4 regions of the Geobacillus sp. CX412 genome follow, and region 1 is predicted to be linked to each of the others. Evidence: predicted binding sites of a transcription regulator. Region 1 holds the regulator's gene; each other region holds the start of a gene.

Evidence for each region. The regulator Rex, encoded in region 1, represses fermentation and respiration genes when NADH is low (regulators of the CRP and FNR family bind a similar motif). The targets are predictions, from matches to a motif close to TTGTGAAATATTTCACAA.
Region 2: a site for Rex is predicted at 4,771-4,788, ahead of NXM86_RS16190 (DUF3147 family protein). Genes of this name have one in related genera too.
Region 3: a site for Rex is predicted at 4,874-4,891, ahead of ric (iron-sulfur cluster repair di-iron protein). Genes of this name have one in related genera too.
Region 4: a site for Rex is predicted at 4,335-4,352, ahead of NXM86_RS15625 (L-lactate dehydrogenase). Genes of this name have one in related genera too.

Annotation. Positions count from the first base shown of each region.
Region 1 covers NZ_CP103461.1:3,218,701-3,226,836, forward strand. The annotation lists gene groL (chaperonin GroEL) at 111-1,730, opposite strand; gene groES (co-chaperone GroES) at 1,825-2,109, opposite strand; gene NXM86_RS16715 (CPBP family intramembrane glutamic endopeptidase) at 2,389-3,123, shown strand; gene NXM86_RS16720 (YdiK family protein) at 3,170-3,310, shown strand; gene tatC (twin-arginine translocase subunit TatC) at 3,325-4,071, opposite strand; gene NXM86_RS16730 (twin-arginine translocase TatA/TatE family subunit) at 4,092-4,247, opposite strand; gene NXM86_RS16735 (redox-sensing transcriptional repressor Rex) at 4,244-4,900, opposite strand; gene moaC (cyclic pyranopterin monophosphate synthase MoaC) at 4,890-5,411, opposite strand; gene NXM86_RS16745 (ABC-F family ATP-binding cassette domain-containing protein) at 5,535-7,469, shown strand; gene tsaD (tRNA (adenosine(37)-N6)-threonylcarbamoyltransferase complex transferase subunit TsaD) at 7,890-8,136, opposite strand, start outside.
Region 2 covers NZ_CP103461.1:3,092,099-3,100,234, forward strand. The annotation lists partial or broken gene NXM86_RS16160 (SpoIIE family protein phosphatase) at 1-888, opposite strand, end outside; gene NXM86_RS16165 (STAS domain-containing protein) at 885-1,223, opposite strand; gene NXM86_RS16170 (ATP-binding protein) at 1,245-1,646, opposite strand; gene NXM86_RS16175 (response regulator transcription factor) at 1,927-3,027, opposite strand; gene NXM86_RS16180 (PocR ligand-binding domain-containing protein) at 3,012-3,596, opposite strand; gene NXM86_RS16185 (DUF3147 family protein) at 4,037-4,330, opposite strand; gene NXM86_RS16190 (DUF3147 family protein) at 4,345-4,707, opposite strand; gene NXM86_RS16195 (exosporium glycoprotein BclB-related protein) at 5,342-5,863, shown strand; gene NXM86_RS16200 (phosphomannomutase/phosphoglucomutase) at 6,233-7,657, opposite strand; gene NXM86_RS16205 (glycosyl transferase) at 7,608-8,136, opposite strand, start outside.
Region 3 covers NZ_CP103461.1:2,714,017-2,722,152, reverse strand. The annotation lists gene narH (nitrate reductase subunit beta) at 1-487, shown strand, start outside; gene narJ (nitrate reductase molybdenum cofactor assembly chaperone) at 462-992, shown strand; gene narI (respiratory nitrate reductase subunit gamma) at 1,021-1,713, shown strand; gene NXM86_RS14225 (Crp/Fnr family transcriptional regulator) at 1,752-2,462, opposite strand; gene moaA (GTP 3',8-cyclase MoaA) at 2,956-3,978, shown strand; gene ric (iron-sulfur cluster repair di-iron protein) at 4,022-4,735, opposite strand; gene NXM86_RS14210 (molybdopterin molybdotransferase MoeA) at 5,078-6,337, shown strand; gene mobB (molybdopterin-guanine dinucleotide biosynthesis protein B) at 6,334-6,843, shown strand; gene NXM86_RS14200 (molybdenum cofactor biosynthesis protein MoaE) at 6,840-7,310, shown strand; gene moaD (molybdopterin converting factor subunit 1) at 7,307-7,537, shown strand; gene NXM86_RS14190 (YwiC-like family protein) at 7,543-8,136, shown strand, end outside.
Region 4 covers NZ_CP103461.1:2,977,770-2,985,905, reverse strand. The annotation lists partial or broken gene NXM86_RS15645 (glutamate-1-semialdehyde 2,1-aminomutase) at 121-1,415, opposite strand; gene NXM86_RS15640 (ABC transporter ATP-binding protein) at 1,528-2,532, shown strand; gene NXM86_RS15635 (ABC transporter permease) at 2,525-3,316, shown strand; gene NXM86_RS15630 (ABC transporter permease) at 3,320-4,105, shown strand; gene NXM86_RS15625 (L-lactate dehydrogenase) at 4,383-5,342, shown strand; partial or broken gene NXM86_RS15620 (L-lactate permease) at 5,380-7,004, shown strand; gene NXM86_RS15615 (FtsX-like permease family protein) at 7,108-8,136, opposite strand, start outside.

The DNA.
Region 1 (8,136 bases):
AAGAAGACCTCTCTATGCAAATACTGTAGACTCCGTTTCTTCTCTTCCCTCTATCCAAAAAGAAAAGGAACACCGGGGTCACTCCCAGTGTTCCTTGTTTTTTATAGGGATTACATCATTCCGCCCATGTCAGGCATGCCTGCGTTGCCGCCTTTGTTTTCTTCTGGTTTGTCAGCGACAACTGCTTCTGTTGTTAAGAACATAGCGGCAACAGAAGCTGCGTTTTGAAGTGCGGAACGAGTTACTTTCGTTGGGTCTACGATACCAGCTTCAATCATGTCTACCCATTCACCAGTAGCCGCGTTGAAGCCGATGCCAGGTTTTTCTGTTTTTAAGCGTTCAACAATGACAGAGCCTTCCAAACCAGCGTTTTGCGCGATTTGGCGAACTGGCTCTTCAATTGCGCGAAGAACGATTTTCACACCAGTTGCTTCATCGCCTTCTGCTTCAATCGCAGCAACTTTATTGTATACGTTCATTAATGCTGTACCACCGCCGGCTACGATACCTTCTTCCACAGCGGCACGAGTAGAGTTGAGCGCGTCTTCGATGCGTAATTTGCGTTCTTTCAATTCTGTTTCTGTAGCTGCACCAACTTTGATTACCGCTACGCCGCCAGCTAATTTTGCTAGACGTTCTTGCAATTTTTCACGATCGAATTCAGAAGTTGTTTCTTCTAATTGCGCACGAATTTGGTTGATGCGAGCTTTAATGCGTTCAGAGTCGCCAGCGCCATCTACAATTGTTGTATTTTCTTTTGTTACAACAACTTTTGAAGCGCGGCCAAGTGATGCGATTGTTGTAGATTTTAAGTCACGTCCTAGTTCTTCGGAGATAACTTCACCGCCAGTTAAGATTGCGATGTCTTCAAGCATTGCTTTACGACGATCACCGAAGCCAGGAGCTTTAACTGCTACGGCAGTGAATGTACCGCGAAGTTTGTTCACTACTAATGTCGCAAGTGCTTCGCCTTCGACATCTTCTGCGATGATTAATAATGGTTTGCCTTGTTGAACTACTTGTTCTAAGATAGGCAAGATGTCTTGGATGTTAGAGATTTTTTTGTCTGTGATTAAGATATATGGATTTTCAAGCACTGCTTCCATTTTTTCTGTATCTGTGATCATGTATGGAGATACATAACCACGGTCAAATTGCATACCTTCCACAACATCTAATTCTGTTGTGAAACCTTTCGATTCTTCTAATGTGATAACACCGTCGTTACCAACACGTTCCATTGCTTCTGCAATTAATTGGCCAACTTCTTCGTCAGCTGCAGAAATAGCCGCAACTTGAGCAATGGATTCTCTACCTTGAATTGGTTTGGAGATTGCTTTTAATTCTTCTACTGCCACAGCAACCGCTTTTTCAATACCTTTACGGATGCCCATTGGGTTTGCGCCAGCTGTAACGTTTTTCAATCCTTCGCGGATCATTGCTTGCGCTAAAACTGTTGCCGTTGTTGTACCGTCCCCAGCAACATCGTTTGTTTTGCTTGCAACTTCAGCGACAAGCTTCGCACCCATGTTTTCAAATGGATCTTCTAATTCGATTTCTTTCGCGATTGTTACACCGTCGTTTGTAATTAATGGAGAACCGAATTTTTTCTCTAATACGACGTTACGGCCTTTTGGACCTAACGTTACTTTTACCGCATCAGCTAATTTGTCCACACCACGTAACATCGCACGACGAGCTTCTTCGCTGAATTTAATTTCTTTTGCCATACCCCGTTACCTCCTTATGAAATAGAATCGTTAAGTATTTTGTTAAGTATTTTGTTAAATATTATTTTTGCATATCTATGTTATCAATGCTATATTAACCAATAACAGCTAAAATATCGCTTTCACGTAAAATTAAGTATTCTTTGCCATCATATTTTACTTCTGTACCTGCATATTTCGAGAAGATAATACGATCGCCAACTTCTACTTCTGGAGCTACACGTTCACCGCTGTCAAGCACGCGACCTTTACCAACAGCAACAACTCTGCCTTCTTGTGGTTTTTCTTTCGCAGTGTCTGGCAATACGATGCCGCTTGCAGTTTTTTCTTCTGTTTCAATCACTTCAATGACAACGCGATCACCTAATGGCTTTAACACGGAAAACAACCTCCTTGATAATAATTTTCGCCGTTCTTATTAGCACTCGTCTTAACTGAGTGCTAACACACTTATAATATTAATGAACTTCTCTTTTTTTTGCAAGTGGGAAACACCAAAAAATAATATGTTTTTTCTCGTTTCCTGCCCTTTTTAATTATTTCACATTTCCACAAACCTAAACAACAATCCATTCTTTTTTTGTCATTTTTTATAGAAGATGTGCTACAATACGGGAAGTATCACTATATTATTTTATCGGCAAAGGGGTAAGTTTCATTGAAACGACGCTACTGGTATGTCATTATTACGTATGTCATCATGCAGCTATCAGGTATTGCAGGGGTCCCATTGTTGCATTTTCTCGGTGTTGGAAAACACGCAAAAAATGACTTTGTGGCAACAGAGATCGCCTCTGGCTATTGGGCGGTTATCAGCTTTTCCATCGCCTTTCTCATCATTCTCTTTTTCTTGCGTGAAGATATAAAACAGCGGCACACCCGTTATAGCGTTCCGTTATCTGCAGCATGGATGTGGGCCATTGGCGGCGTCTTTTTAGCCTTGTTTGCCCAAAGCATTGCCGCCAATATTGAATGGCGCTTGCTCGGCATCGAGCCCGGTTCAGAAAATACAAAACGAATTGTCGAGATTATTCGAGTCACCCCCTTATTGATGGTCGTTACTTCTATCATCGGACCGATTTTAGAAGAAATTATTTTTCGCAAAATTATTTTCGGAACACTATATCAAAAATATAATTTCTTCATTTCCGCACTAGTTAGTTCTCTTTTATTTGCGGTTGTCCATATGGAGTTCGAACACCTGCTGCTGTATGCGACAATGGGATTTACCTTCGCGTTTCTTTACGCGAAAACAAAGCGTATTTTCGTTCCGATTTTTGCCCACGTCACTATGAATACGTTCGTCGTATTAATACAAACGATATTTGCGGATGAGATAGAAAAAATGATGCGGCAAACAGAACAGATACAACTCATTATTGGAGGCTTTTAGTACGATGAAAAGGTCACCATTACAATTCGCTTTTTTCTATTTTCTTATGGGCATCTTATTCACTTACTTGTCGATTCAAAGTGCGGATGAAACCATTTGGAATTTTTTCACGATCGTTCTTGCGATAATAGCTACGCTTGATTTTGGAACTGCGATACGTCTGTTAGTACTTTACTTTAAAAAATGAACCTCCCGCCGCATTCACGGGAGGTTTTCTTGTTCCGTCTGCGCCAATAGCGCTTTGCGATAAGCTATTTTCGAAATCCAAATGCTAATTTCGTATAAAACCGAAAGAGGAATCATAACAATGATTTGTGACAGCACATCCGGCGGAGTAATGATTGCCGCCAAAATCAATAAAACTAAATATGCATATTTGCGCACTTTTACTAACAACATCGGTGTAATCAAGCCAAGCCTTGTTAAAAACATTACAACTACCGGAAGCTGAAATACAATTCCAAATGGCAAGATCAGGTGAAGCAAAAATTCAAAGTATTCATTAATCCCTATCACCTGATGAATGCCGAGACGGGACGCTAAATTTTGCATAAAACGAACGACGAAAGGAAATAAGATGAAATACGCAAAACTAATGCCAGCTAAAAAGAGAAAGATCGAAATCGGAATGTAGCTTAACGTGACTCTTCGTTCCTTTTCATACAGCCCAGGACTGACAAACGCCCAAATTTGATAAAGCAGAACTGGCGCGGTAAGAACAAACGCAAGAACAAACGCAAATTGAACATAAATTTTTATTGGATCTGTTAAACGAAAGGCGTTCATCGTTAATTCCTTCGCTTCGTCCGTTCGCTGCAAATATAAAATGACGGGCTCCACGAAAAAGAAACTAGCAATAAGGGCAATGACAAAAAACGCAAGAACAATAATAAGTCGCTTTCGTAATTCTCCCAGGTGTTCGTACACCGACATTTCTTTATCGTCCATACTTCAATCATCCTAACAAATCATAATTGGTCTGGCTTTTTTTCATCCTCGTCTGTTAATCCTTTAGTGGCATCCTTAAATTCCCGCAGCGATTGACCGAGCGATTTGCCCAGCTCCGGAAGTTTTTTCGTTCCAAACAATAATAAAATAACAAGCACAATTAACAAATATTTCACTTTTCATTCTCTCCTTTATCGGCCGGATAATTTTTTAAGAAATAGACTAATGATTGCAATTCAACCGCTAAATCAATATGATGGACACGAATATGTTTCGGTACGTTCAATCGAGCGGGTGTAAAGTTTAAAATTCCTTTAATCCCTTTTTGAACGAGACGGTCCGTAATCCATTGAGCGGCAGGAGCCGGTACGGTCAAAATCGCAACAGGAATTCCTTCGTGAAGGCGATTTTCCAATTCATCCAAATGATATACTGGCACACCGCCAACTTCTTTTCCTACTTTCTTTTGATCGACATCAAATGCCATCACAATTTTTGTATTATTATTTTTTGTAAAATTATAATTTAAAAACGCTGTCCCTAAGTTCCCGACTCCAAATAACGCCACTTCGGTAATTTCATCTTGATCAAGCGTCTTGCGAAAAAAAGATAATAAATAATTGACATTATATCCGTATCCTTTTTTGCCAAGCGCACCGAAATAGGAAAAATCACGGCGAATGGTCGCGGGATCAACTTTTACTGCCTCACTTAATTCCGCAGAAGAAACTCGTTGTTTTCCTGAAGCATGTAAATTTTTCAAAAAGCGGTAATATAGTGGCAAACGTTTTGCAGTTGCTTGCGGAATTTTTGGTTGTTCATTGTTCATTCGCAAATCCCCCAACACTACTGTTTTCTCGTTGATAATGGCCTGATTTCCCACCTGATTTTTCCACTAAATAGGTTGGGCCAATCACCATCCCTTTGTCTAGCGCCTTACACATATCATACACGGTCAGTGCACAAACAGAAGCAGCCGTCAGCGCTTCCATCTCCACACCTGTACTTCCTTTTGTTTTTACCGTTACGGTGATCAGTAATTGGTAAAGCGCTTTTTCTTCCTCGACATGCCATGCAAATTGGATGTCGACACCTTTTAACATAAGAGGGTGGCACATTGGAATTAAATCAGACGTTTTTTTTGCGGCCATAATGCCGGCTACTTGCGCAACAGCAAGCACATCCCCTTTTTCAATCATGCGATTTGTCATTTTCTCGTAAATTTCTTTATTTACGGTCACGCTCGTTTGTGCTACCGCTACTCGAATGGTATCCTCTTTTTCCGTAATATCGACCATTTTTGCACGGCCTTGTTCATTAAAATGCGTAAATGATGACACACATATCTCCCCCATTTATAAACTATACACTATTTTAGACATCTGTCTTTTATCGTTTTGTTTTATTGCGATAAGAAAACAAATTACGCTACACTATTATTGTTAAACGAGAGGTGAACAACAATGATTATTTTACAAGTCAATCAACTAACAAAATATTTCGGTGCTGACCTTATTTTATCGAATATAAAATTAGAAATACAATCCAAAGATAGAATTGCGCTCGTCGGAAGAAACGGAGCAGGAAAATCGACACTATTAAAAATTATTGCTGGTGAGATGTCTTACGATAGTGGAGAAATCATCAAACCAAAAGAAGTATCGATCGGATATCTTGCTCAAGATAGCGGTCTACACTCCTCTTTATCCATTTGGGAAGAAATGATGACAGTATTTGCTCCTCTAAAAACAATAGAAAAACAACTTCGCCAGATGGAGCTGCAAATGGGAGACCCTGATCTAATCGCCGATTCTTCCCGCTATGAAAAATTATTAAAAGATTATGATGCATTGCAAGAACGCTATAAAGAACAAGGCGGTTATCAATACGAAGCGGATATTCGTTCGATTTTACACGGCTTACAATTTGCGAAATATGACTATATGACGACTCCCGTTCAATCGTTAAGCGGCGGACAACGAACTCGTCTGGCGCTTGGAAAACTGCTTTTAATGAAGCCTGATTTGCTTATTTTGGACGAACCGACAAACCATTTAGACCTTGAAACATTAACATGGCTCGAACAATACTTGCAAACATATCCTGGCGCTATTCTTATCGTATCCCACGACCGCTACTTTCTCGATAAAGTTGTCACCCAAGTATATGAGCTGTCACGGACAACATTGAAACGATACACAGGAAATTACAGCCGTTACTTAGAACAAAAAGCAGCCGAATATGAACGAGAACGAAAACTGTATGAAAAACAACAAGAAGAAATCGCAAAACTCCAAGACTTTATTCAACGCAATATTGCCCGTGCCTCCACAACAAGACGTGCACAAAGCCGGAGAAAACAGTTAGAAAAAATGGAGAGAATGGAAAAACCAGCAGGAGACGAAAAAGTTGCTTCCTTTTCTTTTGACATCGAACGGCAAAGCGGAAATGACGTATTAATCGCTGAAGATGTCGCAGTCGGATATGATGAGAACAAGCCGCTCATTCGCAACATTCGTTTCCGCATCACGCGCGGTGAAAGCATCGCCTTGGTCGGACCGAACGGAATCGGAAAGTCAACGTTGTTAAAAGCGATTGTAAACAAACTTCCGCTGCAATCAGGACATTTCCGTTACGGTTCGAACGTGCAAATCGGCTATTACGACCAAAACCAGGCTGATTTGTCCTCGAATAAGCGCGTGCTCGATGAACTTTGGGATGAATACCCTGACAAAACGGAAAAAGAAATCCGCACCGTGCTCGGAAGCTTCTTATTCTCTGGAGACGATGTATTAAAACCTGTATCGGCCTTAAGCGGCGGTGAAAAAGCGAGACTGGCGCTTGCCAAACTAATGATGCAAAAAGCCAATTTCCTTATTTTAGACGAACCGACAAACCATCTTGATTTAGACAGTAAAGAAGTGCTCGAAAACGCCTTAATCGAATATCCCGGAACTATTTTATTCGTTTCTCACGACCGCTATTTTATTAATCGAATTGCCACGAAAGTATATGAGCTTTCTAGTGACGGAATTACCGAGTATTTAGGCGATTATGACTACTATGTCGCAAAAAAGGCGGAAATGCTGGAGCTAGAACGTCTCGCTTCCGAGAAACAAACAGGCCGTTCTCATGAAGAGGCATCATCGAAACTTAGCTACGAACAGGAAAAAGAGGCGAAAAAACTAGAACGACAGCGCAAGCGGCGCATTGAAGAAATTGAAACAGAAATTAGCGAATTAGAACAGCAAATCGCATACATCGACGAACAATTATGCGATCCAGAAATTTATCAAGACCATGAGAAAGTACAAAAATTAACAAAAGAGAGTGACGAAATGAAGGGAAAATTAGAAAAATTACTAGAAGAATGGGAAACACTTCATACATTACAATAATAATTGCGAAAAAACATCCACGGTTGTGCATACCCGTGGATGTTTTTTAGTTAGTCACATACCCACAAACTTATCCCCAATTTTTTTCCCACAATTTAAGTTATTCACGGATTTTTCCACATTATCCACAAAAAAAGCCGTTTTTATATGAAAAAATTTGTGGTTATTTCATCCCTAATAAAATAAGATTCTTTCTCTTTTTCCACAATATCCACAATTTGTGGATAAATATATTCACATGATTATTTTTTTAATAAAAAATTGGTTTTTCCTTTTTCCACCATGTAAAACGCTCATAGCTAATCTGTTCAAAGATACTTTATCTCTCTTCCTTTCACTCCGTTCAACGAAAAAAGTTACACATTTTTATATAAAAAAAGAACTTCCTTCAAGACATATCTTGAAAGAAGTCCTTTTCGTTTAATCTAGTTCTAAACTTGGATCTGCGTTCAATGCCATGTCGGCAAGTTTTCCTTGTGCGAATAAAACAGTTCCTGCCGCCGCAATCATCGCCGCATTGTCGGTACAAAGCGATAAAGGCGGAATAACCAATTCGATATGGTCTAATTCAGCCATTTTTCGCTCCAACTCCGCTCGTAATCCTCTGTTTGCGGCGACTCCGCCCGCAAGCAGCACTTGACGGACATTATATTCTTTTGCTGCGTTG
Region 2 (8,136 bases), 130 kb from region 1:
ATATATCAATCACTTCCGTTTTAAGCGGCTTGCTCAATACACGTTTTTGCACTTCCTGCGCTAACTTTAAATCATCTTTTAAGCTTGTTGCGGTCTTTTCGTTTTTGATCATATCTGAAAATAGAAAAAGATAAAAAATCAGATGCCCTTCTTTATCATGAATCGCTGTAATCGTCGTCTGTTGAGCATACACTTCCCCATTTTTCCGGCGCCCACGCAGACTCCCTCTCCACTGTCCTTTTTCAGCGACAGTTTTCTTAATGGTTTGATAAAATGTTCATTGTAGTAACCAGAATACAAAAAGTCTAATGATAAACCGATTGCTTCTGACCCGTACCCCGTAATTTCTGTAAAAGCGGGATTAATAAATTGAATAACTCCATTTTCATCTGTAATCAATATAGCCTGCTGTACATGTTCGCACACTTTTTCCGCTAGTAAAAGCTTTTCATTCATTTTTTTTATCTCCGTAATATCCGTAATCACTCCACTTAACATTACTAGCTTTCCATTTTCATCAAATGCGGGAAACGTTTGGTCCAAAACCCAGCGAACCGTCCCATCCTGTTGATGAATAATGCGATATTCATGTTCAAGACAGCTTCCCTTCCAAAGAGCAGATTGCTTTTTCTCTACCTTTTCTCGATCTTCCAGGTGAATAACTTTTTTCCATAGCTCTACATCTTGATAAAAGGCTTCAGGCTGTATTCCGTAAATCTTCTCGCAAGACGGAGAAACAAAAATAACCCGCCTTTCCGCTAAGTTGGCTAGCCAATAAACTTGGTCCGCTTTATTATAGAGTGTGTTCCATTCGTCAAGAAGTTCCAATAATTCTTTTAACGAAACATTTTTGTCTTTCCTGATTTTTTGCAAATGCTTATGAATCATATCCCATTCTCCATAAAAAAATTAATCGCATCTTTTTCCGTATCGAAAAGTTTAATAAACGAAGCAAACTTAACAATATGGAAAATTTCTTGAAGCGAATCTCGAACCCCTGCGATCACCAGCTCTTTTTGCTGCTTTCTTGCCGTCATGACACTATTGGCAATAATGCCAAGACCAGCGCTATTAATATATTTCACTTGTTCCATATTTAATATGAGATACTCAGCTGGATTTTGAATAAACTTAGCCATCGCTTTTCGAAATTGTTCGGTATTGTTCAAAGTAATATCTTCATTCCATACGAAAACATCAATTAGTTCATGCTGTGCACCCATATTCCGTTCCTCCAACAGTCGTCAATGAGCTTTATATTTACACATATAAAACAATACGTTATTCCCTTTTTGTTCAATATAAACATCGTCTACAATATGAGTGATAAGCTGCAACCCCCTGCCGCGCAAGCCTTTGTTGACCTCATCCTTTCTTGTAATGTCAAATTTCTTTCCATGTTGCTTTACACCAATAATCAAATTCTCTTTTCCACATTTCCAAAATACTTCAAAAGGCAGCTGGTTTGTTTTTTGACAATATTCATACGCGTTCGTACACGCTTCCTCCGTTGCTAATCGAAGAAAGAGACAATCACGTGGCAAAAATCCCATTTCACTTGCGATTTGCTCGGTTATATCCATCGCTTTCATAATATCAGAATCTGCCATTACTGTGATATTTCTCCTTATACTTATACTTTCCATCAATATTCCCCCTATTTCTTCTATAATATGTGTGCTAAATAGTACTTTTGTAAGTACGATAACACTTTCTATTCATAGGGGATGAGCATCTTTATAACAACACAGCAACATCGCACTATGTTCGCTTCTATATGTTTATTATAACTAAATACCTAGTTCTTATATACTATTAATGATTATAATACAAATTTATTTTGCTTCCTATTTCCTATATACCAAAACATTTCCATGTTAAACAAGCAGAAAATAAAAAAGGAACATCATCGATCCATAATTTTGTCTAATGATGTTCCTCATTGATAACTTTACGATTGTTTAACTGATATACAAGAGCAATTAGCTGAGAACGGTCGTTTACCCCTATTTTTTGAAAAATATTTGTAATATGGTTTTTCACCGTATGAATGCTAATAAATAATCGATCCGCAATTTCGCGGTTGCTGCATCCTTGGACTAATAAGTTTAACACATCCATCTCCCGGGTCGTTAAGCGTTCCGATAGCATATCGATATTCAATTCTTGCTTTGGCGTCTGATAAGTATTTTGCTTCATGACCATTGTGCCGATCCCTATTAATGCCGCAACATATACTTCCGCTTCTTTTGCAGCCTCGATATCTTTCAAATGAACAGCCATCACGCCGTGCACATGTTCATGAACCGAAAATGAAATTTCCATTACAGTCCCAAACTTTGTTTCACGCAGCTTCGGTATATTTTCTAGCAGTCTTTTTTCAGTAGAAAAGTAGCGTTGGCAAACATCTTCATAATATTCTGTTACTTGTTGTTCTGAAATGGCGCCACAATGAACCTTTACTTTCCTTTTATGATCGGCTAACACTGTAAATGCGAAATCACCGTACGCCAGTTCCGCAACAAAATCTGTCATCATCCGTATAATTTCATCGGTATCTTTTACAACATTCATTGCCCGGCCAATTTCTATTAACATCGATAATCTCATGAAATGTCGATCCATTTTTATGTAAGCTAATTCATATTTGGAATGTAATTGCCAATATTTCATGAGAATAGCGCCGATTTGGACTGCCTCTTTCGGTAATGAACGTTTTGTTTGACTGCCGATCACAATCCAGCCTTCTACTTCATCGTTGTGCAAAATCGGATATATCACAACAGTACTCGGTTTTATTCCATTTTTCACGAAAAAAGCAAAACGTGGGTCAAGCGCGGCATTTTCAACACAAACAACATTGTGCGAATGAAATAGGGAGTTTGATAGTGGAGGAAAAGCGGTCTTTATCTGCTGATTCCAAAGCTGTTCTGCCTTTTCTCCCACAGCGTGTGCAACAACCCATTCGCGATTTTGCCGTTTTATATACAATGAAAAATCTATATCAGAGTCTATCTTTTGAAACATATGTAAAAATCGTCCATATGCAAAGAAAACTGTTGCGCACGATCCACTGCCGTATCTAATAAATAGAAGTACTGTTCGTAATGTTGTTTTTGTCTATTATTGCTAATAAACTCGCCACATATTGTTGCCATTTTTTCAATATCATTTAACTTTTTTTCCACCGCCGATATCGTTTGCTCTTTTGTTTGTTCAATGGCTTGAAGCCATATTTGTGAGTCAGGGAAACGAAAACACTGCTCCTTGATCATCGGTTTTGTCTCTTCTTCAATAAACGCACCTGCCCAAATCCAATACTCGACTTTTTGTTCCACTAGTACAGGTGCGACAATTGCCTTTACTCCCCAATACCCTGTCTGAACAACCATCGGACGTTGCCATTCGGTATAGTCATTCGGAAAACATGAAGGAGGAAACGGCTTATCTGGAGAAAAAAGTACAAGCTCCGCTAATTCCGTTATATTTGAGACTTTTGTAACAGGTTGATGCTGTAAATCAAGCATAATAATGCTTAACTCCGTGAGTGCTGCATATGCATCTTGAACATGCTGCAAAAAATCTTTAATATTCAATTCCTCCTCAACTCACTTACTTGTAATATTGTCATCCTTATCTATTATTTACGTATAAGTAAAGCGAAGTCAAGTTTAGGAAAATAAGGATAGATAATTCAACTATATAGTCCTATTTTCATATGTTCAATATCATAAGTCGATCTGTTAATAATTTTTTAGTCTTGAAATGCCGATTGATCAAAACCATCAGTTAACAGGCAAACAACCTCTACCATTTTCCATCTATTGTTTACGATTCTATTAATTCAATCTTTCATAACATATAAAAGGCCCGGCACGTTCGTATCATGCCAGGCTTCTGTATTCGTTACTCATGGCTCCATTGTTTTTCGGTCTGCCACCTCTTTATCAATGTTCCAATTTGATATTTGATGCTCTATTTTCTTTTTTATGATCCCGCATGTATACAAGGAATAATGAACTTGCAAACCATGTAATCAACCCAAAGATAAAACTTCCCACCAATTTTGTGTAAATTGTAGAGAAAATAAAACCGTTAACACACAAATGAAACCACCAATCATCCCATAAACAGACCCTTGCGCAGTTTTCGCTGCTTCTTTAGAACCTTTCTTCATGCCAACCATCATCACAGCAACAACCATAACGGCTGGAAATGCGGCAAAAATTCCCCCGATAACTTTCCATGGTAATAGTTTTGCCGTTACATAACTTAACACAACGGCTGATCCGCCGAATAAAAAACGGAAAAATAAATCACGTCTATCCATACAATCACCTTTAATTAAAAATATCCTGAAATGACAGCAAAAAGGATGGAAACGAGAAACCACCCAGCTATTGATTGTGTAAGCCCACGTTTCCAACCTTGCTTAGTACAAAAGTAAACGGCCCCTATTGCACACATAATATTGATGAACATCCCAACAACGGCTCCTTGAGATAGAACAATCGACTTTTCCACTAATTCACTGCCCTTTGCATCGAGCCGAAGTGTCAGTAATGCTGCTAAAAATACAGCGGGAAAGGCAGCAAAAATTCCTCCTATTTTCGGCCCTAATTTTCTCGAGATAATGGTAGAAGCGACGACCGCGCCTCCCCCTAATAAAAATCGAATAACTATTCCACTAATCGATAATGACTCCAAGATAGATTCATCCTTTCTTTGGTGACCAATCTAGTGAGGTAAATATTATTTTTATATATTTATTTGTGATTATTTTCACGTATATATTGTAAACGACGATAGAACAAACGCTTGTGAACTTTTATTTAATTTTTTTCTTGTAACGCTTACACTTCCAAATTTGTGACAAATGTTTGAATAAAACTTATTTTTTCTTACTCCCAACCATGGCGGCAAATATTTTTATAGTAAATCGATTTAATCATCATATGAACAACGTAAATGCAAACATTCAAAAACAGCATGGCTAGCTGGAACATCAATGAACATTCTGAACTGAAAAAATCTACAAGAGAAAGAGGGAATGCCTCCTTTTGGCTATCTCATCTCCGAATATTCAATAGCCTAATTTTGGAAATACAAACACTTAACCTACAACTTGTCTAATCAAACTTATTATCCTGCTCATATATTAATATCGAATCTTAATTAAAAGAGGTGAAACATATGTCAAAAGATTGGGAAGAAAAATGTAAAGATCACCATAAGCCAAAGATAAGATGTGGTTGTATTAATGGGCAAGTAGTGACAGTGAATGGACCTGCAACGCAAGGACCTCCGGGACCTCCGGGACCTCCAGGACCTCCAGGGGCTGGTGCTTATTATTCCGTATGCATCTGGACTAACTCCTGTTGCACTGTCTACAACTGATGTTTTAGGTGTAGTAGTTAGTACTGGATCTATCCTTGGATTCGGAAGTTCTGCGCCAACTGTTGACCTTAGTGCAGGAACACTAAATCTAGGCACCGCCGCCATAAACATTCCTGACTTCGCATTTGTGGTTCCTCGTGCCGGAACAGTCACATCCATATCTGTATTCTTTAGCGCTACAGTAGGTGTAACTTTAGCTACAGCTGGAACAGTCAGAGCAGAATTATGGAGGGCATCTGCACTAAGCAACTCCTTTACTCCAACAGGCGTTTTTGTAGATTTAGCACCAAACTTCGGCCCTATAGTTTCCGTTGGCAATACTGCTGCTAATACTGCTGCGGCGTCACTTCCAGTAGCTGCGGGTGATAAACTATTACTGGTTTTTTCTTTAAGGACATCTGGATCTACTCTAATTAATATCGGCGCCCTTACAGGTTTTGCAAGTGCAGGTATTGGAATCAGTTAATAAATAGCCCATGACCTAGTCGACACAAAAGGGAGACATCCTCATAATAAGGATGCCTCTCCAAAGTGTTGAAAAAGGAAAAAGTTCACGCTCCTCGTGAACTTTTTCTTTTCTTTCATGATCCCTATCCGCGATCCACTGTGTAGAGCCCGCAATGATTTAAAATCTGCGTCCACCACCTATATTTCCTCCGCTAGCTCTTTCTCCTGCGGCTGTTTCATCACCACATCGTTAATCAGTCTTTCACTTTTTATGGTCAATAAGTGACACGACATAACTGCAAAAAAGGAAAACGGCACCGTCCCGAACAGTCTACGCTGTTCGGGACAGCGCCGATAATCGGTGATCCGATTTCAATCGTGCTCCACATCACCATGGAATAGTCAAGTTAAGCGGCGGCTTGCTGAGTACGTCAGCCAGCTGCTGTTTGATATCGGCCAATGTCTCCGGCGACTTGGCTTCGGCGCGCAGAACAAGGATAGGCTGCGTATTCGACGGACGCACCAATCCCCAACCGTCTTTGAACTGGATGCGGGCGCCGTCCACGTCTACGACCTTATGACTGCTTGCAAACCGCTGTTTGACCGCGGCGATGGCTTCCGCCTTCTGCTCTTCCGGACAAGGCACGCGCGTCTCCGGAGTGGCATGATACCGTGGGACGTCGGCAAATAGCTGCGACAGCTTGCGGTCATCATTGGAGAGTATACGCAACAACCGCCCCGCCGCGTACAAGGCGTCATCATAGCCGTAGAACTCGTCATTGAAGAACAGATGTCCGGACATTTCTCCTGCAAACGGAATCTCTGGCCGGCTGCGCAGTGTCGCCTTAATATGTGAATGGCCAGTGCGATGGAAGAACGGTTTGCCGCCAAGCCGTTCGATTTCCTCGACCAACGCCTGCGAACACTTGACCTCAACCGGCGCTTCGGCCCCTGGATAGCGACGGAGAATCTCACGCCAGAATAAAATCATCAATTGGTCGCCCCAGAGGATGTTTCCTGCCTCGTCGACGACTCCCAATCGGTCACCGTCGCCATCGAATGCCACACCGAGATCCGCCTTTTCCCGTCGCACCACGTCAATTAAATCCTTCAGATTCTCCGGTACCACCGGATCTGGATGGTGATTAGGGAATGTCGGATCGGATTCGCAATACAAAGGTATGACCTCGCAGCCCCATGCCTCCAAGGCTTTCGGCGCAATCGCCGAAGGGGTCCCGTTGCCGCAATCGACCACTACCTTGAGCTTGCGCGATCCCAGCTGGATCTTGTCTTGCAGCATTTTCAGATAGGCCGGTTCGATGTCAAGCGTCTCCACATATCCTTCCTTCCACGTGTCGATGCGGCTGATCCCTTGTGAGTGGAGAATCCGCTCCATCGTCCGCCGCAATTCCTGAATGCGCTCGCCATAAATGGTAGTCTTATTCATTGCAATCTTAAAACCGTTTTCGTCGCCTGGATTGTGGCTTGCGGTGATGATCATGCCGCACGGCACATTAGTGTACTCGAGGCTGTAGTAGAACATCGGGGTCGTCACCTGACCGATGTCAATCACCCGACACGACGCCTGGCTAAGCCCCGCAATCAGCGCACGGTGTAATGCAGGTGAAGAGATGCGGTTGTCGTGGCCAACCACCACTTTCTCCTCACCGGCTTGCCGTACCATTTCCGCAAACGCCAATCCTAACAAATAGGCAAAATTCTCGTCGAGCTCCTCTCCTGCGCGTCCGCGAATATCGTACTCTTTAAACACGTGCTTCGGTAGAACGGATCGTTGTTCCATCGAAAGACTCATTGAAAGCCACCTCCAATTGCAAGGAATTTGCCATAGCTTCCGTCAATAAATAGGAAAGTGTCGACTCAGCCCCTCGATTCGGATTCGGCCCATCCGAATTTAGGCCGTCACAGCAGCTCCCATCGCTCAGATCGGCGAGGGGAACACCGAGGTCGTTATCGCCATAAAACCAATCGCGGCAGCGACGAACGACTTCTCGGTACGTGTCGTCTCCCAATACCCGATAGGCCTCGCGGGCAGCCAAGGCCAGTTTCATCACATCAACGGGTTGCTGATCCCAGTCAGCGCGTCCGTTGCGGCTGCACCAACCGCGATTGCCGATAGGACGGATGACGCCTCCCTGGCCGCTCATCTTATCCAGCAGGAAGTCGAGGCTTTCTTTAGCTACCTGCAGCGTCTCAACGCGGCCGCGATACCGATAGGCCACAAACAACGCCCACGGCAACAGCCCATTGGCGTAGGTGATTTGCGGCTCATAC
Region 3 (8,136 bases), 500 kb from region 1:
GGTTTGGTATATTCCGCCGCTAAGCCCAATCATGGGAGCATTTGACGGTGGATTGGACGACATTAATGCTCACGTCATTTTTCCAGCGATTGATCAAATGCGCATTCCGATTGAATATTTGGCGAACTTGCTTGCAGCAGGAGATACGGAAGTGATTCGCACGGTGTTGAAAAAAATGGTGGTGATGCGAAGTTATATGCGCGCCGTGAACTTGGGGAAAGAACCGGATAAGAGCATATTAGATAAAGTGGGAATGGATGAACATACGGTGAAAGAAATGTACAAGCTTTCCGCTGTTGCGAAATATTCCGACCGCTATGTGATTCCATCTTCTCATCGCGAGAAGGCAGACAATATGTTTTACGGACAAGGAGCAGTCGGTTATGAATTTATGGAATCTTGTTCCGGCTGTTCGGGATATGACGCGGAAAACTTTCATCAATTTTATTGGAGTGATATCGATGGAAGAGCACCGGAAAATTTTTAAAATCGCTTCGATTTTGCTGCAGTACCCGGAACAAGGGTGGATTGGTGATGAACAATTATTCCATGAAATTTCTTCGCTAAGCAATGAAGGCGTCCGGAAACTGTTTATGCAGTTTCTGGACTATTTAACGACAAACGAAATAGAGACGTTATGCGAAATATATGTGAATACGTTTGATTTTAGCGATAAAACCACAATGTATTTAACTTATCATCTATTTGGCGATCAGAAAGAGCGCGGCCAAGCCTTTTTAAAACTAAAAGAAGAGTTTCGCAACGCCGGTTTTGATCTATTGGATGAGGAGCTGCCAGACTATTTGCCAGTCGTTTTAGAATTTGCGTCTGTCGCTCCCGAAGAGCATGCAAAGAAGATGCTTCTTATTCATAAAACAACCATTGATAAAATTACAGAGGAACTAAAATTAGCGAATAATCCGTATTATCTTGTCATGGATGGCTGTGTAACCGGAATCGTTTCATTTTTAGAGGAGAAAAAAGCCTCTTAACAATACGAACATGAATGGAGGACGCCTAATGAGTTTACTTGATCAATTTATTTGGGTAATTTATCCATATCTCATGCTTACGTTATTTGTCGTTGGTCATATTTACCGTTATAATACAGATCAATTTGGCTGGTCGGCAAAATCAAGTGAGTTTCTTGAAAGCAGACGGCTGCGATGGGGAAGTATTCTTTTTCATTGGGGAATTATATTTGTTTTTTTCGGGCACGTAGCTGGGATACTGGTGCCAAAACCATTTTATGAAACAATCGGAATTACGGATGAGATGTATCACTTCGGGGCGGTTTGGTTCGGCGGCGCAGCCGGGGTCGCAACGGTCATCGGCGTTCTGTTGCTGCTATGGCGGAGGTTAAGCGTTCGTCGTATTTTCCGCAACAGCAGCAAAAGTGATTTCCTTGCATTGTTTCTGTTAACCATCGTCATTTTAACGGGATTTACCAATACAGTAGGATATACCGCTACAGGAGGAACGTTTGATTATCGCGATACGATTGGTCCATGGTTCCGAGGGATTTTAACGTTTCGGCCGCTGCCTCAACTGGTAAGCGATGCCCCGTTAGGATTCCAAATTCATATTATTACCGCCTTATTGCTGTTTGGCATCTGGCCGTTTACCCGTCTTGTCCATGTTTGGAGCGTTCCGCTGACGTATTTAAATAGACATTATGTTGTATATCGCCGCATGCGTGCAAAGAAGATTTAAAAACACCCTCCTTTTCCATTCGAAAAGGAGGGGTGTTTTTATTCAATGCGACAAATATCCACCGGACAGTTTTCGCATTGAATTTCCTTCTTTAAATAGTCGAGGTCATGGATCGTAATTTTTCCTTTTTTAATGGAAAGAACACCTTGCTGCTTTAACACGTTCAACATGCGGTTGACGCTTTCGCGGGTGGTGCCGCAAAAGTTGGCTAAATCTTGGTTTTTCAGCGTTAAGTCGATGAGGATGCTTCCATTATCCAGCGTAACGCCATAGCTGTTGCACATGCGGATGAGCGTGGAATAGAGCGCTCCTTTTTTGCCGTGCATAATTAAATCGCGAAATTTCGTTTGTGTCCGCCGCGCATGCATGCTGACCCATTGCATATATTCATAAGTAAGTGAAGGGTTGGTGAGGAGCTCTCGTTCTAAATCATCTTTTTTAATGACTGCCACTTCACCATCTTCGATTACTTTTGCTGTTAACAAATAGCGAGGTTCTGCTGTAAACAATGTTAGCTCGCCGATAATTTCCCCAGAGCCGCAGATGCGGAAACACATCTCTTTTCCGTCAGCGCAAATTTTGCTCATTTGCACTTTACCTGAAAGAATAAGATATAGTTCATCAGCATCCATTCCTTCTTGGAATAAAAATGTTCCTTTTCGTATTTTGACTGTATGTTTCGCAGAACGGAGTAATTCACGCAAATGGCTAAAGTGATCATGGTTGTGCAACGTTTTTGCTGCAAGCATTTTTTTCACCTCAATGGTTTGTTGTTACTTCCATTGTAGGAAACAAGGGGTTGTTTTTGTTGTGAAGAAAATCACATTTTGTTGTATTTGTGATCATTGTCACAATGATGTCACAAAATATTTTTTGAAACCGTTTTCATGATTGTTATATTAAAATGTGAGTAACGTCACAACATTTCTCTTATCTTTCTTGTATAGTAAATGGGAAAATGTCATAGTGTTGTTGAAAGAGGTTTTTAACATAACTGGATTTTGTTGTCGATAAAAGCGGCATTCATCTCCAGAGTCATTGTGGTTCTCCTTGGAACTGTTATCGCGAAATGGATGGCACGCCACCGGTTTAAAGGGAAAATCGTAATAGAAACGGTGCTGAGGCTTCCACTTGTGCTTCCGCCATCGGTCATTGTTTTTTTTCTGTTTGGAAAAAACAGCGGTATTTACATGGTTAATTATGTGCGACAAACTTTAAGTTCAATTGAAAGGAGGAGGCGGTATGGGAAAAGGTCAATCGGTGATTGTAGACCAGTGGAACCGTCCGCTTCGCGATTTGCGCATTTCAGTAATAGACCAGTGCAATTTCCGATGCGTATATTGCATGCCGGCAGAAATATTCGGACCGAATTTCCGTTTTTTGCGTGAAGACGAATTATTAACGATCGAGGAAATGGTGCTGCTTGCGGAAAGTTTTGCGGAACTTGGGGTGGAAAAAATTCGCATCACCGGGGGAGAACCGCTGTTAAGACGCGACTTAGACTTATTAGTAGAACGGCTGGCGCACATTTCCGGCATTCGCGATATCGCTCTTACTACGAATGGGATTCATTTAGTGAAATGGGCAAAACGTTTGAAAGAAGCGGGGCTAAAGCGCGTCAATGTCAGTCTGGACGCGTTAGATGACGAGGTATTTAAAAAGATGAACGGGGTTGGCGTCGGGGTCAAACCGGTGTTAAAAGGGATTGAAGCAGCGCGGGAAGCCGGGCTTGGCGTCAAAGTGAACATGGTCGTCAAAAAGGGAATGAACGACTCGCAAATCATTCCGATGGCAAACTATTTTAAAGAACGAGGTATTACCCTCCGCTTTATTGAATATATGGACGTCGGCACGACAAACGGCTGGGATTTTTCCCATGTGGTAACGAAAAAAGAAATGTATGAACGCCTGCAGCAAATGCATCCGCTTGAGCCGGTGGAAAAAGCCTACTTCGGCGAGGTGGCAAGCCGCTACCGCTATGTTGGCACGAACGTGGAAGTCGGCTTTATCGCTTCGGTGACCGAATCGTTTTGCCAAAGCTGCACCCGGGCGCGCATTTCCGCCGATGGCACGCTATATACGTGCTTGTTTGCTGCAAGCGGCGTTTCGTTAAAAGAAAAACTGCGTTCCGGGGCCGATAAAGAAGAAATAAAGAAAATGATTGCATCGACATGGAACATGCGGACAGACCGCTACTCGGATGAACGAACGGAGCAAACAGCAAAAACGCGGAAAAAAATTGAAATGTCTTATATTGGCGGATAAACAAACCGGACTTGCTCGTTATGTGGAGCAGTCCGGTTGTTGTTTATTGGGATGCTTCTGTTTCATGAAGAACACGCGGAAATAAAATGTTATTTTCCAAATGGATATGTTCCAATAAATCTTCTTCTAGCGCTTCTAATCGGTTGTAGACAAGACGGTACGTCCGGCATGCATCTTCTGGCGGGGTGAAGTCATTTGTAATCTCACGAATCGTTTTGATGATATCGCCAGCAACATCATGTTCATTGATAAGTTCGCGAATTGCTTGTTTCATCGTTTCTCTGTTTTCTGGAGTCGGAGTTTCTTCAAATTGTAAAATAAGCGGGAAAGCATGAGTTTCTTCTTTGATCGTATGCTGCTCGAGTTCTGTTTTCAGCTCGTTAAACAACTTATGAATTTGTGCTAGATGCGGGTGATGCGCCCCATGAACGCGAAGCACTTTTGTTACGTAAGGGCTAAGATTAGGCAATTCTTCCGCCAGGTAACGGTGATGTTTTTGGATAATATGGTCGATCAGTTCACTATAAGAAGCTTCCGACCAATTTTTTTCATCTTTTTCAAGCGATTGTGCATAAAGAGTATTTAATTGTTCTAATATCGCTTTGCCATCTAAGTTTCGTTCTTGTATCGCTTCTTTTAACGGACGCTGTCCACCGCAGCAAAAATCAATTTTGTATGCTTTGAAAATATCGCTTGCTTTTGGAAACTGTGCTACGATATCACCGATGATCGATTGTTCTGTAAACCGTTTTTCCATGATCGGCCCCCCATTTTTTATAAATCGTTACAATCCAAGTATATTTCCTTTTCTATTTCTATGTCGTGATGCATATCACACATATATTTATGAATAGATTTTGAACAAATCATGTTGAACTGCAAAGGAAGCCAGAAAATGTGATTAATCTCACAAATGGATTTTTTTCGTTTCCGTACAATAGAAAACAAGATGGATTACAAACTTAATCTTCTGCAAGAAGCAGGACTTTCAAGTTTAACTTATATAGTTGAAAAAATGAATAGAAAGATTGATAATATCAATACATTTGGAATAAGGATGCATAAATGGAAACCAATATACAGAAAGAGGGATAAAATCATGGAAGAAAGACGAACTCTTATTCCGGTAACAGAGGCAATCCAAAAAGTCATGAAGTATGCAGGAACAGGAGAAGTGGAAACGGTTTTATTAGAAGAGGCATATGGACGGTATTTGGCGGAAGAATTGCGCGCTGACCATGACGTTCCGCCGTTTGACCGGTCACCATATGACGGTTTTGCGATACGCGCTGTTGATTCCGCAAAAGCAAAGCTTGACAATCCCGTAGAATTTGAAGTGATTGAAACGATTGGAGCGGGACAAGTAGCGTCGAAGACCGTTCAACCATTTCAAGCGGTGCGCATTATGACGGGGGCGCAAATTCCAGATGGATGCGATGCGGTTGTCATGCTGGAATTAGCGAAACAATATGAGAGAGACGGAAAAACATATATGTCGATCAAACGTTCCTTTCAACCGGAAGATAACATTTCGTTCCAAGGAGAAGATGCGAAAAAAGGAGAGGTGCTCGTCCCAAAGGGAACGTTTATTAATCCAGGAGTGCAAGCATTGTTAGCGACATTCGGGTATGCTCGGGTGAAAGTCGCGAGAAAACCGCGAATTGGCATTTTCGCGACAGGCAGCGAGCTTTTGGACGTATCTGAGCCGCTCGTTCCCGGAAAAATTCGCAACAGCAACGCCTATATGATTCAGGCGCAAGTAGTACGCAGCGGCGCGGAGCCAGTTTATTTTGGAAAATTAGCCGATGATGTGGATACATGTTTTACAGCAATACAAAAGGCGCTGCCACAAGTTGATTTTCTCATCACAACGGGCGGCGTTTCGGTTGGGGATTACGATTATTTGCCGGCCATTTATGAACGCCTTGGGGCAGAAGTGTTATTTAATAAAGTCGCGATGCGTCCGGGAAGCGTGACGACGGTTGCGCAGCTCAATGGAAAACTGTTGTTTGGTCTATCTGGCAACCCTTCGGCATGTTACGTTGGATATGAGTTGTTTGTACGTCCGGCCGTACGGACGCGGCTATTTTCGCCAAAACCGTATTTACGGAAAGCGAAAGCAACGTTGATGGCAGACTTTCCAAAACCGAATCCGTTTACCCGGTTCGTTAGAAGTTATGCAGCGATCGAAGATGGTCGGTTAACGGTGTCGCCTGTTGGGATGGATAAATCGAATATTGTCACATCGTTGGCAAAAGCAAATGCCCTGATGGTGCTGCCTGGAGGGACGCGAGGATTTGCAAAAGGGGATACCGTCGATGTATGGCTGCTAGAAGATGAGGAAGGAAGTGACATATGAACGTTTGGCAAGTGGTTGGCTATAAAAATAGTGGCAAAACGACGCTTATTGAAAAATGGATAAAAATCGCGGCAGCAGAAGGATATCGTGTCGGAACAGTGAAACATCATGGACACGGCGGTTATCCTGAAAGAAACGATTCCTATACGGATTCAAAGCGCCACGAGCAGGCGGGAGCAGTTGCCGTTTCAGTGGAAGGCGGCGGTTTGCTCGAGCTTCACGCATGGCAGCCTGCATGGCCGCTAGCGCAAATTTTATCATTATATGAACTTTTGCCGCTTGATTTCGTGCTTGTCGAAGGCTACAAACATGAATCATATAAAAAGGTTGTGATGCTGCGAAACGAGGACGATTGGGATTCGCTGTCACAGTTGTCTAATATTATTGCCGTTATTACGTGGGAATCTTCTTCGCGGCTATCTTTCATTCCATATCCTTTATTTTTCATCAATGATGAGGAAAGTTATTTACATTGGTTAATGAATGAGGTGAGAAAAAACGAATGAAGGAACGCCTTTTTATGATTACGGACAAGCCGATTTCCATTGAGAATGTGGTAAAAAAAGTAATGCGCCCCGAAGCCGGAGCGGTGACCACGTTCATGGGAACGGTGCGCGAATGGACAAACGGAAAGCGGACCTTATTTTTACAATACGAAGCGTACGTATCGATGGCGGAAAAAATGCTAGAACAAATCGGGGAGGAGATTCGAGAAAAATGGCCAGAAACGAAAGTGGCGATTACGCACCGAATCGGCAGGCTGGATATCGGCGATATCGCTGTCGCCATCGCCGTTTCGTCGCCGCACCGCAACGACGCGTATGAGGCAAACCGATATGCGATTGAGCGCATTAAACAAATTGTTCCGATTTGGAAAAAAGAACATTGGGAAGATGGAATGGAATGGGTTGGCAATCAATTAGGGACGAAAGCGTATCCAACAGGAAAGCCGGAAGGAGAGGATTTACAATGATCACACTTCTCTTTTTTGCGCATTTACAGGAAGCAATTGGAGAGGAGCGTATGGTGCTTCCTGACGTGCCCAAAACGGTAAATGCATTAAAGCAGGAAGTAGAAAAGCGTTATGACATTGATCTGAAACAAGTGATGGTCGCGGTGAATGAGGAATATGCCCGCGATGATCAAACACTTCAGCCAGGTGATATCGTTGCCTTTATTCCACCGGTAAGCGGAGGATGAGATCTATGAAAAACCGACAAAAACAAAAGTGGATTGTTCCGAAACAACATGGCGCATGGGCAATGCTGATCATTCCGTTTGTATTAGGCGCATATGCAGGCGGATTGACATGGCTTCATCTGCCGTTATTTGTAGGATGGTTTTTCTTATACTTGGCGACATATCCGTTGTTGATGGCGGTAAAATCAAAACGTAAACAAGAGTATATGGGGGCGTTTTACCGCTACACTGCCATTGTCGCAGTGATGCTTGGTATTTGTTTATGGTATGTTCCATCTTTGTTTTATTTTGGAATGGCGATGATTCCGTTCTTTCTAGTTAATCTTTATTATGCAAAACGGAAGCAGGAACGAGCCTTTTGGAATGATGTTGCGGCAATCGCTGCTTTTTGCGTTGGAGGTCTTGCCAGCTATTATGTTGGACGCGGGGAATTAACGATAGAAGCGTTTGAACTAGCTGCTTTTTGTTTTCTCTTTTTCCTCGGAAGTACCTTTTACGTAAAAACAATGATTCGCGAAAAGAAAAACCCGATGTATAAATGGTTGTCATGGGGATACCATGGAATATTAATGATCGCGCTCGTTGTCATCGGGTACCCG
Region 4 (8,136 bases), 240 kb from region 1:
ATCAATTATTTATTCATTTTCTTGGATAATTATATTCATCATATTTTATGTTTTTTGCAAACGTTTTCGACAACTTAACAATAATCCCAGGAGGGGATTCCTCCTGGGATTATTGCATAATTATTCATTTTTTAATTGTTTAAATGCATTTTCCACCGCTTTGAGCGTATATTCCACGTCTTCTTCGGTATGAGCAAGCGTAACAAACCATGCTTCATATTTGGAAGGAGCGAGGTTGATGCCTTGCTTTAACATAAGCTTAAAGAACTTCGCAAACATTTCTCCATCGCTTCGTTGGGCTTGTTCATAGTTTTCGACTTTTTCTGTTGTGAAGTAGACGGTGAATGCACCTTTCAAACGATTGATTGTTATAGGAATGCCGTATTTGTTTGCGTGAAGAAGTATGCCTTCTTCCAGCATCGCGCCGAGCTTGTCAAGATATTCGTACACGCCGTCTTGCTTGAGCACTTCAAGACAGGCGATACCGGCAAGAATCGACGCTGGGTTTCCTGCCATCGTTCCTGCTTGGTATGCCGGACCGAGCGGCGCGACTTGTTCCATAATGTCTTGGCGGCCACCATATGCACCGATTGGCAGACCGCCGCCAATAATTTTTCCAAGCGCGGTTAAATCCGGTTCGATCCCTAATAAATTTTGCGCCCCGCCGTACATAAAGCGGAATGCGGTAATCACTTCATCGTAAATGACGAGGGCTCCCGCTTGATGGGCAATTTCATTGATTGCCTCTAAAAAGCCTGGTTTTGGTGTAACGATCCCGAAGTTTCCGACGATTGGTTCCACAAGCACAGCGGCAACTTGGTCTCCCATACGTCCATCGCTTGTTTAAACGAGTCGACATCATTGTACGGCACAGTGATTACTTCTTGGGCGATGCTTTTTGGCACACCTGCGGAATCTGGAGTTCCTAACGTTGATGGACCGGAGCCGGCAGCGACAAGGACAAGATCGGAATGTCCGTGATAACAGCCGGCAAATTTGACAATTTTATCACGGCCCGTATAAGCGCGCGCCACGCGAATCGTGGTCATGACCGCTTCCGTTCCTGAATTGACAAAACGCACTTTTTCTAAAGACGGAATCGCTTCTTTTAACATTTTTGCAAAGGTAATTTCATGCGGCGTGGGTGTGCCGTAAAGGACGCCAGTTTCTGCGGCGCGCTGAATCGCTTTTGTAATGTGTGGATGGGCATGGCCAGCTATAATTGGTCCGTATGCCGCCAAATAGTCGATATATTTATTGCCGTCAACGTCCCAAAAATAAGCGCCTTGCGCGCGTTCCATGACGACCGGCGCTCCGCCGCCGACCGCTTTATATGAGCGGGACGGGCTGTTGACGCCGCCGACGATATGCTGCAATGCTTCTTGATAAAGCTGTTCTGATTTCGTAAATTGCATCGTTCAAATCCTCCTATTATTTCATTGCCGATTTTTATTTTAACATAAAGCATACCATTTGTTTCGGGATGTGACTTCAGATAAACTATTGCCTATGTGGAGGGAGTGTAACATGAACGTCATTGAAGTAGAAAACTTAAGAAAAGAATTTAAATCGTATTCAAGTCGCTCTGGCTTATTCGGAGCGTTTCGCGATTTATTTACACGAAATTATAAAATCATTCGCGCTGTCAACGACATTTCGTTTACTGTAAAGCAAGGTGAAATGGTCGGCTATATTGGGGAAAATGGTGCGGGGAAATCGACAACGATTAAAATGCTGACGGGAATTTTGACGCCGACATCCGGTAAAGTGCTCGTCAACGGCATGAATCCGCATAAAGAGAGGGAAGCGTTCGTTCGAACCATCGGCGTTGTGTTCGGGCAGCGCTCCCAACTTTGGTGGGATATCGCCGTCCAAGAGTCATTTCGACTGTTGAAAAAAGTGTACCGTGTATCGGATCAAGACTACAAAGAACATATGGAACATGTCATTGAAACGCTCGATATCGGTCCTCTGTTGGACAAGCCGGTTCGCAAGCTGTCGCTTGGACAGCGGATGCGCTGTGAGCTGGCCGCTGCGCTTATTCATAACCCGCCGCTTTTATTTTTAGATGAACCGACGATTGGCTTGGATGTGCTTGTAAAACTGAAAATCCGTCAGTTTTTAAAAGAAATTAATGAGAAATACAACACAACCATTTTATTAACGACCCATGATATTTCCGACATCGAAGCGTTATGCGAACGCGTCATTATGTTGGATGAAGGAAAAATCATTTACGATGGCTCACTGCAAAAGCTAAAAGAGAATTGGGGAGAAGGGAAACAAATTCAATTTACGTTCGCAAGCGAAATTACGTTAGATGCTTTAAAGGAATTGACCGATGGTTTGCAAGTAACATGGAAAAAAGGGGAGCAAGCAAACGTCTGGACAGCAAATATAGCGCCATCGCTTCTGCCTGAAGTCATTAGCCGCGTTGTTTCCCGCTATTCGATTCAAGATATGAACATTAATGAAATTTCTACGGAAGAAATTATCCGCAACATCTATGAAGAAGGTGTTGTGCATGGATAAATATATCGAAATGATTCGCATCCGCTTTTTAATGATGCTTGCTTACCGGACGAATTATTACACAGGTATTCTCATTTATGCTATTAACATCGCGGCGTACTATTTTCTTTGGTCGGCGATTTATGGCGGCAAATCGGCGATGCAAGGCATGTCGATGGAGCAAATGACAACGTATGTTGCCATTTCATGGATGGCGCGGGCGTTTTATTTCAATAATATCGACCGTGAAATCGCCATGGAGATTAGAGAAGGAAGAGTGGCGACAGAGCTTATTCGTCCTTACAGTTATCTTGGAATGAAAACGATGCAAGGATTAGGGGAAGGAATCTTTCGTTTGTTGTTTCTTTCGCTTCCGGGAATTTTTTTTGTCGCTTTATTTTTGCCCCTCCGTTTTCCAACCGATGTTCATACATGGATGTTTTTCACATTGTCGATTATGTTTAGTTTTATTATTAATTCGGAGTTGAATTTGCTTGCAGGCATTGTCACGTTTTTTACCCTTAACAATGAAGGGTTATTGCGTGCAAAGCGGTTTGTGGTCGACTTGTTTTCCGGACTTATTTTGCCAATCAGCTTTTATCCGGATTGGGCGCAAGCGGCAATGAAATACTTTCCATTTCAAGGAATTAGCTATATTCCAAGCATGATTGTGACAGAAAGCTTTCAAGGGCAAGAAATCATCCGCGGCCTTTTGTTTCAGTTTGCATGGTGCGTGCTGTTGCTCATCCCGATTCAGCTATTGTGGCGAGCGGCGAAAAAACAGCTTGTCATTCAAGGAGGGTGAGTCGTGTTTTACGTATCGATCTTTTTTCAGTATATGGCGCAATACATGAAAACAAAGTTGCAATATCGCGCTGATTTGCTTGTCGAGTTCATTTCTGATTTGATGTCGCAGGCGGTCAATCTTGTTTTTCTTCTTGTTGTGTTTGGACATACGACGTTATTGCACGGCTGGACGCGCGAGGAAATTTTGTTTATTTACGGCTTTTTCTTAGTGCCATATGCGGTGTTCGGAGCGTTTTTTAACATTTGGGATTTTAACGAGCGCTATATTGTGCGTGGAGAAATGGACCGTGTGTTGACGCGTCCGGTTCACAGCTTATTTCAAATTATTCTCGAACGCATGGAGTTAGAGTCGCTTCTTGGCGGAGTGACAGGCATGATCATTATGGTGTATGCAGGTGCGCGCTTGCATCTTTCGTTGCATTGGTATGATATTTTTATGTTTATTTTGCTTGTACTAGGTGGGGCGCTTATTTACGCGGGAGTATTTGTGTCATTGGCGACGATTAGTTTTTGGGCCGATGCTCGTACATCGATTATTCCGATGATGTACAACATCAGCAACTATGGGCGCTATCCGATTGATATTTACCACCGCATCATCCGCTATATTTTAACGTGGATTCTGCCGTTTGCGTTCGTTGGCGTGTATCCGGCGTCTTATTTTCTCGGCAAAAAAGAGTGGTACGGATATGCGTTTTTTACTCCAGTCATGGGAATCATCTTTTTTACGATTGCCGTGTTTTTGTGGAACGCAGGGGTAAAACGATATCGAGGTGCAGGGAATTAAAAAGAGGGAGAATCCGAAAGGAAGTAAAAATTCCTTAAAGGGGTTGCCCTCTTATTTTTTTTATGAAAATGAGTATATACAGACCATTTTTTTCGTTTATTGGATTGCTTGCAGGAACTGAATGTAGTGATACAAAAATACTGTTGTGCGGCCAAAATGTTAACAAAAAAGACAAATTTCTCTTACTAGTTGATACTTGATAAAGTTTGTGAAACAATGCACAATATATTTGTGAATAATTTCACAAACTAATTTTGGGAAAGGATGACAGACAACTATGAAAAGACAATGCATGAATCGAGTGGCACTTATAGGAACAGGATTCGTTGGGGCCAGCTATGCATTTGCCCTTATGAATCAAGGAATCGCGGATGAATTAGTGTTGATTGATGTGAATAAAGAGAAGGCAGCGGGCGACGTGATGGACTTAAATCATGGAAAAGTATTCGCGCCGAAGCCAATGAATATATGGCATGGAGATTATCAAGATTGCCGAGATGCCGATTTGGTGGTTATTTGTGCAGGTGCTAACCAAAAGCCAGGGGAAACAAGGCTCGATCTTGTTGACAAAAACATGAATATCTTTAAAACGATTGTCGATTCTGTGATGAGATCAGGGTTTGATGGAATCTTTCTTGTCGCGACGAATCCAGTAGATATCTTAACGTATGCTACTTGGAAATTCAGCGGGTTACCGAAAGAACGGGTGATAGGCTCGGGAACGATTCTGGATACGGCAAGATTCCGCTTTTTGCTAAGCGAATACTTTCAAGTAGCTCCGACTAATGTACACGCGTATATTATCGGAGAGCATGGGGATACAGAATTGCCTGTTTGGAGCCATGCGGAAATTGGAAGTGTTCCAATCGAACAAATATTGTCGCAAAACGATCGCTATAGAAAAGAGGATTTAGAAAATATCTTCGTCAATGTTCGTGATGCGGCATATCAAGTTATTGAGAAAAAAGGCGCAACTTATTACGGCATTGCGATGGGACTCGTCCGCATTACACGTGCTATTTTGCACAATGAAAATGCTATTTTAACCGTTTCTGCTTATCTAGATGGTCAATATAATGAGCAAAACGTTTATATTGGTGTACCTGCTATTATCAACCGAAACGGTATTCGCGAGGTAATGGAATTGAAGTTAAATGAAACAGAACAACAGCAATTTCATCATAGCGTAACTGTATTAAAAGACATTCTTTCACGTTATTTTAATGATGTAAAGTAATAAAATACTGACTTAGAATAATAACAAGGTGAGCAACATGTGGATACAACATTACAATTCTTTCGATAATACGTATCTTTCTGCACTCATTGCGGCGCTTCCAATTGTTTTATTTTTATCATGTTTAACCGTGTTTAAAATGAAGGGAATAAAAGCCGCTTTTCTCACTCTTTGTTTTGGATTAGTGACAGCTGTTTTGTTTTTTCATATGCCGATTTCAAAGGCGATTGCTGCTTCCATCTATGGAATCGCAAACGGTTTATGGCCTATTGGCTATATTGTGATCATGGCTGTCTGGCTATATAAAATCGCTGTGAAAACAGGGAAGTTTGATATGATCCGTGGGAGTATCGCAAACATTTCTGAGGATCAGCGGCTTCAATTGTTGCTCATCGGTTTTAGTTTTAACGCATTTTTAGAAGGAGCTGCGGGATTCGGCGTTCCGATTGCCATTTCGGCTGCTTTACTTTCGGAATTAGGATTTCATCCATTAAAAGCCGCCGCTCTTTGTTTAATTGCCAATGCTGCATCTGGCGCGTTTGGAGCGATTGGGATTCCGGTTATTGTCGGAGCACAAATGGGAGATTTAACTCCGATTGAGCTATCTCGTACACTTGCTTGGATTTTGCCATTGATCACGTTTTTCGTTCCGTTCTTATTAGTGTTTATTTTAGATAAATGGAAAGGCGTTAAAGAAACATTGCCTGCTCTTTTAGTGGTAAGCGGAAGTTATACCATTGTGCAAACATTGACAATCATTGTGCTCGGTCCGGAATTGGCCAACATTTTAGCGGCGCTTGTCAGTATGGGGGCATTAACTATTTTCTTAAGAAAATGGCAGCCGTCACATATATATCGAGTAAATCAGGATGAAGAAGCTGTAGAAAAATCTAAATACAGTTTGAAAGAAATCATCAGTGCGTGGTCTCCTTTTTATATTTTAACGTTAATCGTTATTATCTGGAGTCTGCCGGGTTTTAAAGCACTGTTTGCTGAAGGTGGAGCGCTGCATAAAACTACGCTTTTGTTTAAAGTGCCATTTTGCATGGGGAAGTCGTAAAAACTCCTCCGGTGGCACCGGCACAGGCTGCATTAGATGCTATATTTAAGCTGGATCTTGTATCCGCAACAGGTACAGCGATTTTATTAGCGGTGCTGTTGACAGTGATGTTCAGCAAAAATATTACGTTCGCTGAGGGAATACAAAGTTTAAAAGAAACATGTAAAGAACTTTCGATTCCTGTATTGACTATTTGTTTTATCATGGGGTTTGCCAACTTAGCCAACTATGCGGGTTTATCCTCTACGATTGGTTTGGCATTAGCGAAGACAGGGGATGTATTTCCGTTCGTTTCCCCGTTATTAGGATGGCTCGGTGTGTTTATTACAGGATCTGTCGTAAGCAACAATGCTTTATTTGGCCATTTACAAGTGGTTACAGGAACGCAAATAGGGACAAGCTCTTCGTTATTGCTTGCTGCCAATACTAGCGGGGGAGTGATGGGAAAACTCATCTCTCCGCAATCCATCGCCATTGCAACTGCTGCAGTGCAAGAAACTGGAAGAGAATCTAACTTGTTTAAAATGACGATTTATTATAGCTTGATCCTGCTGTTGTTTGTGGGAGTATGGACATACGTTCTTTCGATCATAGGAATGTAGATAATTATAGCTTGTTATTAAGTTAAGCACGGTGTATAGATAAAAAAGATATATTCTGCGGCCTTTTTCCGAATCTATGTACTGGGAAAAGGCCGCATTTAATTTACATTACTTGCTCCACCTTTTTCGTGTAAAGCGAACGAATCAAGAAATAGTAACCAAGTTGAACAACGAAAAAGATGATAATGACAAGCGCGCTCGTTTTGACGACGGAGCCGGAGACCATGTTTTGCAGCATTTTAAAGGCAAAGCCGGCATGGACGGTGGCAACGACAAACGGAATGAAAAAGAGAATCCCTACTTGCTTTGCCGCAATTTGCTTCATTTCTTTCCATGTCAAACCGAGTTTGGATAGCGCTTCGTATTGCTTGCTGTCCTGTTCCAAATCGTTATAAAGCTTAAAATATAAAATGCTGTCAGCAGCTAAAAAGAAGAGGACACTGACGAAAAAACCAATAAAGAGCATTAAGGAGAAAACTTGTTTCATTCGGTTAAAGAATTCTAAACGATTGGTCAAATCGACATCATCTTTTTGAATCAAGCGGTTCAGTTTTTTGATTACTGATGTTTTTACTTCCCAATTTTTATATGATATACCAGCATAATATTGAATCGTTTCTTCTGCCGCGAGACGATGAAATTTATCATATAAATGATCAGGAACAACTAACATATATCCGATAACCCCCGAAGGATTGATGACTGGCTGGGGAATCGATTTAGCCAATGGAACCACCATCGTCTCATTACTATTTTTTATGGCAATCGCAATTTGTTTTCCTTTAATAGGTTCGTACCCTTGGTCAGGGGTAGGTTGCATATAGGCAGCTGTATTTGCTGGTAGCGATATATGCGGCTGACCAGCCAAATCCGCGAATCGATTGTAATCTGTTACACGCATAAGAACAAGATGTTGCATTACATGATCGTTAGGTTTCTTTGGATTATACGCCCGGATGAAAGCGGCCTTATGACTAGTGAAAGAAATATGCTCATCATGTAAAGCATTTTTTAGTATTTGCAATTTGTTTTCGAAAGCTTTTGGCTCTTTTTTTGATATAAGGGCAATCGCGTGCGGGAACCGCGCTTCTGCTTCTGCTTTTTTGCCAAAATAAAGGTTGGCAAGCACCCC